Regions from separate parts of the Marinobacter sp. LM1 genome, predicted to be linked through region 3. Evidence: predicted binding sites of a transcription regulator. Region 3 holds the regulator's gene; each other region holds the start of a gene.
The links. The regulator sigma-54, encoded in region 3, starts transcription at its own class of promoters, with help from an activator protein. The targets are predictions, from matches to a motif close to ANTGGCATNNANNTTGCTNT.

Region 1 (2,272 bases), 2.1 Mb from region 3:
CTGCTTCGCTCAGGCCCGCGTAGCTGTCGCCGGCAAACAGGTTCTTGCCGTCTTTGCTCAGGGACATATGAACGTGCATACCGGAGCCGTTGTCACCCACAACCGGCTTGGGCATGAAGGTGGCGGTCTTGCCGTAGGCGTGAGCTACGTTGTGCACGCAGTACTTCAGGATCTGAACTTCGTCTGCCTTGCGGGTCAGGGTGTTGGCGCCAACACCGATTTCACACTGGCCAGCGGTGCCCACTTCGTGGTGGTGAACTTCAATTTCCAGGCCCATGGATTCCATGGCGGCACACATGGCGCCACGCAGGTCGTGCAGGCTGTCGACCGGCGGAACCGGGAAGTAGCCGCCTTTTACGCCCGGGCGATGGCCAATGTTGTTGCGGTCGAAGTCTTCGCCGGAAACCCACGCGGCTTCTTCAGAATGGATGTGGTAAGAAGCGCCTTGCATGTCCACGTTCCATTTGACGGAATCAAACACGAAGAACTCAGGCTCCGGGCCGAACAGAGCGCCATCAGCGATGCCGGTGGACTTCAGGTATTCTTCGGCGCGACGGGCAACAGAGCGGGGGTCGCGCTCATAACCCTGCATGGTAGAAGGCTCTACAATGTTGCAGGTGATGTTGACCGTGGTTTCTTCGGTAAACGGGTCCAGAACGGCGGTTTCGTCGTCCGGCATCAGGATCATGTCGGATTCGTTGATGCCTTTCCAGCCGGCAATGGAGGAGCCGTCGAACATCTTGCCGTCAGCGAAAAAGTCTTCGTCCGCCTCGGTGGCGGGCAGGGTCACGTGCTGCTCTTTACCACGGCTGTCGGTGAAACGCAGGTCAATCCACTTGACTTCGTGTTCTTTGATCAAATCAATCGTCTTGGACATTGTGCATGCTCCGTAAGGTTTTACATGTTCGTTGTGCCGGATCGTTCAGTGTTCTGAGGCCCGATCTTTTTTCAGGTCAGGGAAGCTTACCAGAAGCTTGTGGTCCTTACCTTCACTATGCGGCTGCTTTGGCATAAGCAATCGGCTTGCCAGTTTTTGTCGGCTGCGCCAGAACAGCGCAGCGACAAGGCTTTCGGGCTAATGTGGCGCAGCTTCCTGGCCGAAGACCATGCTTATTGCACCACTGCGGTGCACCATGGTGGTGCAAGTTCTCTGATAACGCATAATTATGGTGCAAGCCCAGATTGGTTACATATTAGGCACTAATCTTCATATTATCGCCATGGACTTTTCGATATACTGCGCGCCGCTAATTTCTTCAGGATACCCGTTGTGATTGATAAGCTTAGAAACGTTGCCATTATTGCCCACGTTGACCATGGCAAGACTACCCTGGTTGACCAGCTGCTGCGCCAGTCTGGCACGCTGGACCGGAAAGAGCTCGAAAACGAGCGTGTAATGGACTCCAACGACCAGGAAAAAGAACGTGGCATTACCATTCTGGCAAAAAACACTGCTCTAAAATGGAAAGACTACGACATCAATATCGTAGACACCCCGGGCCACGCTGACTTTGGTGGTGAAGTAGAGCGTGTAATGAGTATGGTGGACAGTGTGCTGCTGGTGGTGGATTCCATCGACGGCCCCATGCCGCAAACCCGTTTCGTGACTCAGAAAGCTTTCGCAGCGGGCCTGAACCCGATTGTGGTCGTGAACAAAATTGACCGTCCGGGTGCCCGCCCGGATTGGGTGGTGGATCAGGTGTTTGACCTGTTCGACAACCTTGGTGCCACCGATGAACAGCTCGACTTCCCGATAGTCTATGCCAGTGCGCTGAACGGCATCGCCGGCATGGATCATGAGAATCTGGACGACAACATGGACGCTGTGTTCCAGGCCATTGTTGATCATGTGCCAGCGCCTTCGGTTGATCTGGATGGCCCGTTCCAGATGCAGATCTCCCAGCTGGACTACAACAGCTTCCTGGGTGTCATCGGTATCGGTCGCATTATGCGCGGTAAAGTGAAGACCAACACCCCGGTGGTGGCTATCGGTGCCGACGGCAAGAAGCGTAACGGTCGTATCCTGAAGATCATGGGCCACTCTGGCCTGCAGCGTGTGGAAGTTGAGGAAGCCCAGGCTGGCGACATTGTGTGCGTGAGTGGTCTGGACCAGCTGTTCATATCTGACACTCTTTGTGATCCCTCCAACGTAGAAGCCCTTCCGGCGCTGACCGTAGACGAGCCCACCGTATCCATGACCTTCCAGGTGAACGATTCCCCGTTCGCCGGTAAAGAAGGCAAGTATGTAACCAGCCGTAATATCAAAGAGCGT
Region 2 (2,272 bases), 570 kb from region 3:
GCCTGCCTCGAAGTAGCCGATACCGTAGGTCCAGTTGCTGCCTTTGCCGCTGAGCTGGATGCCGCCGCTGCGACCGGGGGCATAACGCTCGGTCATGGCAGATCGCTCAAGCGCTGAGATGTCTTTTGAGCTCGTTAATTCTTCCAGGCCGAATGGCTCTTTCTGTTTACCGATAGTCACGGTTGCAGCTGAGCCAAATCCCAGGTAGCGAATGTACAGGTCTTCAGCAGTACCGCCGTCGGCGCCATCACTTTCAGCGACGTTGAACTGGGTCTTGTACGCCCAGTCGCCAAAGTGGCCCTTGGCGTAGAGGCGTGCCCGGCGCACATCGAAATCGGTAGTGTCAACACCGTTGTCGTCAGACTGCGTGGCGTCGTAATCCCACTGAATGCGCCCGCCGAGCTGAAAAGACGCAGAGTTATCCGACACTTTCACTTTGATACCGCTGTCGGTATCGATCACAAGGTCTTCGCCGCTGGTCGTAACGTTTCCGGCCTGTGCAGCAGAAGCGGCAGAAATCGCCAAAGCCAAGCCCAAATATTTCTTGCTCATGATCTGTCTCACCTTTTTCGGTTTGCTTGTGTGTGTTGAAGCGCTATTAAAGTCTATTTGGCAAAGATTACAGAATGGTTACAGAGAATGCATCAAAACAGGGCGCTGGTCCGGGCCGGTGACAGGTTCTGGGGCGCTAGGTGTTGGGTCGTTTTTCGGGGGCAAGCTCAGAATGTGCCGATTTGTCTCTATAATAATGATAAACAAGAATAAATAAGATGTGGCAAGACTTTTGCTAAATCATATTTGGAGCAATGAAACCCAACCGAAGGTATCCATTATGAAGAAGCAGTTTTTCACCAAATCCGGATTTATCAGTATCACTTTGCTTGCAGCACTTCAGGCTGCGCCCGCCATTGTTAGCGCTGACGTCAGCTCAAATGTGAGCGCCAGCAGCAACTATCTGTTCCGGGGCGTCACCCAGACAGACGGGGCTGCGGCTGTCCAGGGAGGGTTGGATTATGAGCATGCGTCGGGCTTCTACGCCGGTGGCTGGGGTTCCAATGTCGATTTTGGTGACGGCACCAGCTATGAGCTTGATCTTTATGCCGGATTCTCCGGCTCTGTGGAAGAACTGGGTTATGACGTTGGGTACATTTATTATGCGTATCCTGACGCGCCGGACTCCATTGATTTCGGCGAACTTTACGGCGAGATCAGCTATGGCATTGCTGCTGTAGGCCTGGCCTACACGATCAACAGCGACACCAGTGGTGATGGGGTGTTCGTGCAGGGGGATGCCTATTACTACGCCTCTGTTGGGGTGCCTCTGGAGGACAGCTACAGTGCCGGTGTGACGCTTGGCTATTACGACTTCGCTGATGACGGCAAGGCTTCTGTCGGCGAGGCAAGTTATTCACACGTCGCCGCCAACGTTACAAAGGATGCGGGAAACTTCGGTTCTTTCAGTGTTAACGTGGAGTACGCGGACATTGAGTCAACCGACGCGCTTGGCTCTGTCAACTCGGATGATCCGAAGTTCTGGCTGGGTTGGAGCAGGAGTTTCTGATCGGCCAAGTGATCACAAGCAATTCAGATCCAGAATAAAAAGCCGGCCCAAATGACGGGCCGGTTTTTATTTATCATGCAAGAACCCACCATCGTGCGCCTGCCTTGACGCCCGGTGACTCGACATCCTCGCCCTTACCTCTGCCCCCCCCTGCCGCCAAAGCTCATTTCTTATCCGGTGCCTGAATTTCAAACTGTATTAAAGGTTTGTCTGTAAGGTCGTTCCAGATTCCCACGCAAAAATGCTGACTCACTGACCTCAGTCAAACAGCCAGGATGATACTGAATGAACAAACGATTGTTGTTGTGCGCGATGATAGTTCCGGGAGCCTTGGCCGTCTCTCCTATGGTGTCGGCCCAGGCAAAAGAGAGTGTGTCGCTGAAAGAATATCAGCAGGCCAAAGCCAGCCAGGCTGTTTCCCTGAACCAGGCCATGGTGATGGCTTTCGAGAATAGCCCGGTATTGGCTTTGAGGCGGGCCGCGGTCTCGATACAGCAGGGACAGCTTGATCATGCCAGCCGCTGGGCGCCGAGCAATCCAGAGTTTGAGTTGGGGGCCCGTCAGGCCCCGGATCAGGCCGACGAGTCCCTGGAATATGGGGTGAGGGTTACTCAGGAGATCTGGATGGGTAATCGCGGCGACCTTGGGCAGTCGCGTGCCCGGAGTAATCTCACGTCCCGGCAACAGGAGCTTGAATACCTGAAGGTAGCC
Region 3 (2,272 bases):
GCAGGGTTGAAATCGCCCGGGCGCTGGCCATGGAGCCTGCCTTTATTCTGCTGGACGAGCCCTTCGCGGGCGTAGACCCCATCTCAGTGAGTGACATCAAGCACATCATCCGGCACCTTCGGGACAAGGGCATCGGGGTCTTGATCACCGACCACAACGTTCGGGAAACCCTCGACATCTGCGAGAATGCCTACATCGTTTCCGGAGGCCACATCATTGCCTCCGGCAATGCCGAAGCCATTCTGGCAAACCAGCAGGTGAAAGAAGTATATCTGGGCGACGAGTTCCGGCTCTGACCTGATAAAACAGGGTTTATCCGAGGCCTGATTGTTTTGATGATCTGTAGCAAGTAAACTCGGCAAAAAACTTGCTTATACTGTCTACAGACAATGGCAAGTAACCAGCGTACAACATTTTTTTCGGCCTGTGCGCCGGCAAAGCAACAACCGGGATGCCCACGAGTTATGGATCTTGAGCCATGGTTATGAAAGCCTCATTACAGCTTAAGCTGGGCCAGAGTCTGACCATGACGCCCCAGCTGCAGCAGGCTATACGCCTGCTGCAGCTTTCTACCCTCGATCTCCAGCAGGAAATCCAGCAGGCGCTGGAATCAAACCCCATGCTGGAAACCTCCGAGGACGATGAGCACGCTGAAGGCGACGAACGCGAAGAGCACGAGCACAGCGAAGCTTCCGGCTCTGAGACCACCCAGGACGACAGCCACCAGGACGCGAGCCCGGACTGGGACGAAACCGAGAACGGCCCGGACTGGTCGTCCGAGAACGATATTCCGGACAACATTCCCGATGATCTGCCAGTGGATACCGCCTGGGACGACATCTACCAGTCTGCCCCGGCTCCGGCCAGCAAAGGCGAAGACGAGCACGAATCGGATTTCGAAACCCGGAACTCGCCTACCGAAACCCTGCAGGATCACCTCGAGTGGCAGCTGAACCTGACGCCTCTGAGCGAGCGGGATCAGGCCATTGCCCACGCACTGCTGGATGCTGTGGATGAACGCGGCTACCTGACGTCTGACATTGAGGACATTCACGCAGGCCTGCTGGACGAAACCGAAGAAGACCCGTTGGAACTGGACGAAGTGGAAGCGGTACTCCACCGCCTGCAACACTTCGACCCGCCCGGCGTGTTCGCTCGGGATCTCCAGGAATGCCTGCTGATTCAGCTCAACCAGCTGCCACCGGATACCCCCTGGCTGCGCCAGGCGAGACTGGTGGTTACCCAGTTCCTGCATCTGCTTGGCAACCGGGACTACGCACAGCTGTTGCGCCGCAGCCGGCTCAAGGAAGACCAGCTGAAACAGGTACTGGCCCTGATCACCAGCCTGAACCCTCGCCCTGGCGATGTCGTGGACCGGGCCGAACCGGATTACGTTATCCCGGACGTCATCGTACGCAAACACGAAGGCCGCTGGCGGGTTGAACTCAACCCGGAAATCGCTCCGCGTATCCGGGTGAATGCCAGCTACGCGTCACTGATCCGCCGGGCTGACAGCAGTGCCGATAACACCTACCTGCGCGACCAGCTGCAAGAAGCGAAATGGTTTATCAAGAGCCTGCAAAGCCGGAATGAAACCCTGCTGAAAGTGGCCACCCGCATCGTTGAACACCAGCAAGGGTTCCTCGATCAGGGCGAAGAAGCCATGAAGCCTCTGATCCTGTCTGACATTGCCCAGGCGGTGGAAATGCACGAGTCCACGATTTCCCGGGTTACCACCCAGAAGTACATGCACACGCCCCGCGGTATTTTTGAGCTGAAGTACTTTTTCTCCAGCCACGTCAGCACCGCCGAGGGCGGCGAATGCTCGTCTACAGCCATCCGGGCGATGATCAAGAAGCTGATTGCCGAGGAAACCCCGAAAAAGCCATTGAGCGATAGCAAAATTGCAGCCATGCTAGGGGAACAGGGAATCAACGTGGCGCGGCGTACCGTGGCCAAATACCGGGAGGCCATGCATATTCCTCCCTCGAACGAACGAAAACGCCTGGTTTAAACTTTCGCCGGTGCAAGATGCACTGGCACGCAAGCCGGCAAGCACGCCGGCAGTATGACAACAGGAGACGCCTATGCAACTCAACATTTCAGGCCATCACGTAGAACTGACTCCCGCTCTGAAGGATTACGTCAACACCAAGTTCGAGAAGCTGGAGCGTCACTTCGACCACATCAGTAACTGCCAGGTCACACTGGAGGTCGAGAAGGTGCGCCAGATGGCGGAAGCCACGCTGCACGTGATTGGTGGTGAGATTCA

Region 1: a site for sigma-54 is predicted at 1,012-1,031, ahead of glnA (glutamate--ammonia ligase). Genes of this name have one in related genera too.
Region 2: a site for sigma-54 is predicted at 772-791, ahead of OZ656_RS16700 (TorF family putative porin). Genes of this name have one in related genera too.

The regions. Positions count from the first base shown of each region.
Region 1 is NZ_CP114373.1:771,216-773,487, forward strand. It holds gene glnA (glutamate--ammonia ligase) at 1-877, opposite strand, end outside; gene typA (translational GTPase TypA) at 1,271-2,272, shown strand, end outside.
Region 2 is NZ_CP114373.1:3,556,642-3,558,913, forward strand. It holds gene OZ656_RS16695 (OprO/OprP family phosphate-selective porin) at 1-552, opposite strand, end outside; gene OZ656_RS16700 (TorF family putative porin) at 833-1,561, shown strand; gene OZ656_RS16705 (TolC family protein) at 1,847-2,272, shown strand, end outside.
Region 3 is NZ_CP114373.1:2,983,268-2,985,539, forward strand. It holds gene lptB (LPS export ABC transporter ATP-binding protein) at 1-296, shown strand, start outside; gene OZ656_RS13935 (RNA polymerase factor sigma-54) at 485-2,014, shown strand; gene hpf (ribosome hibernation promoting factor) at 2,088-2,272, shown strand, end outside.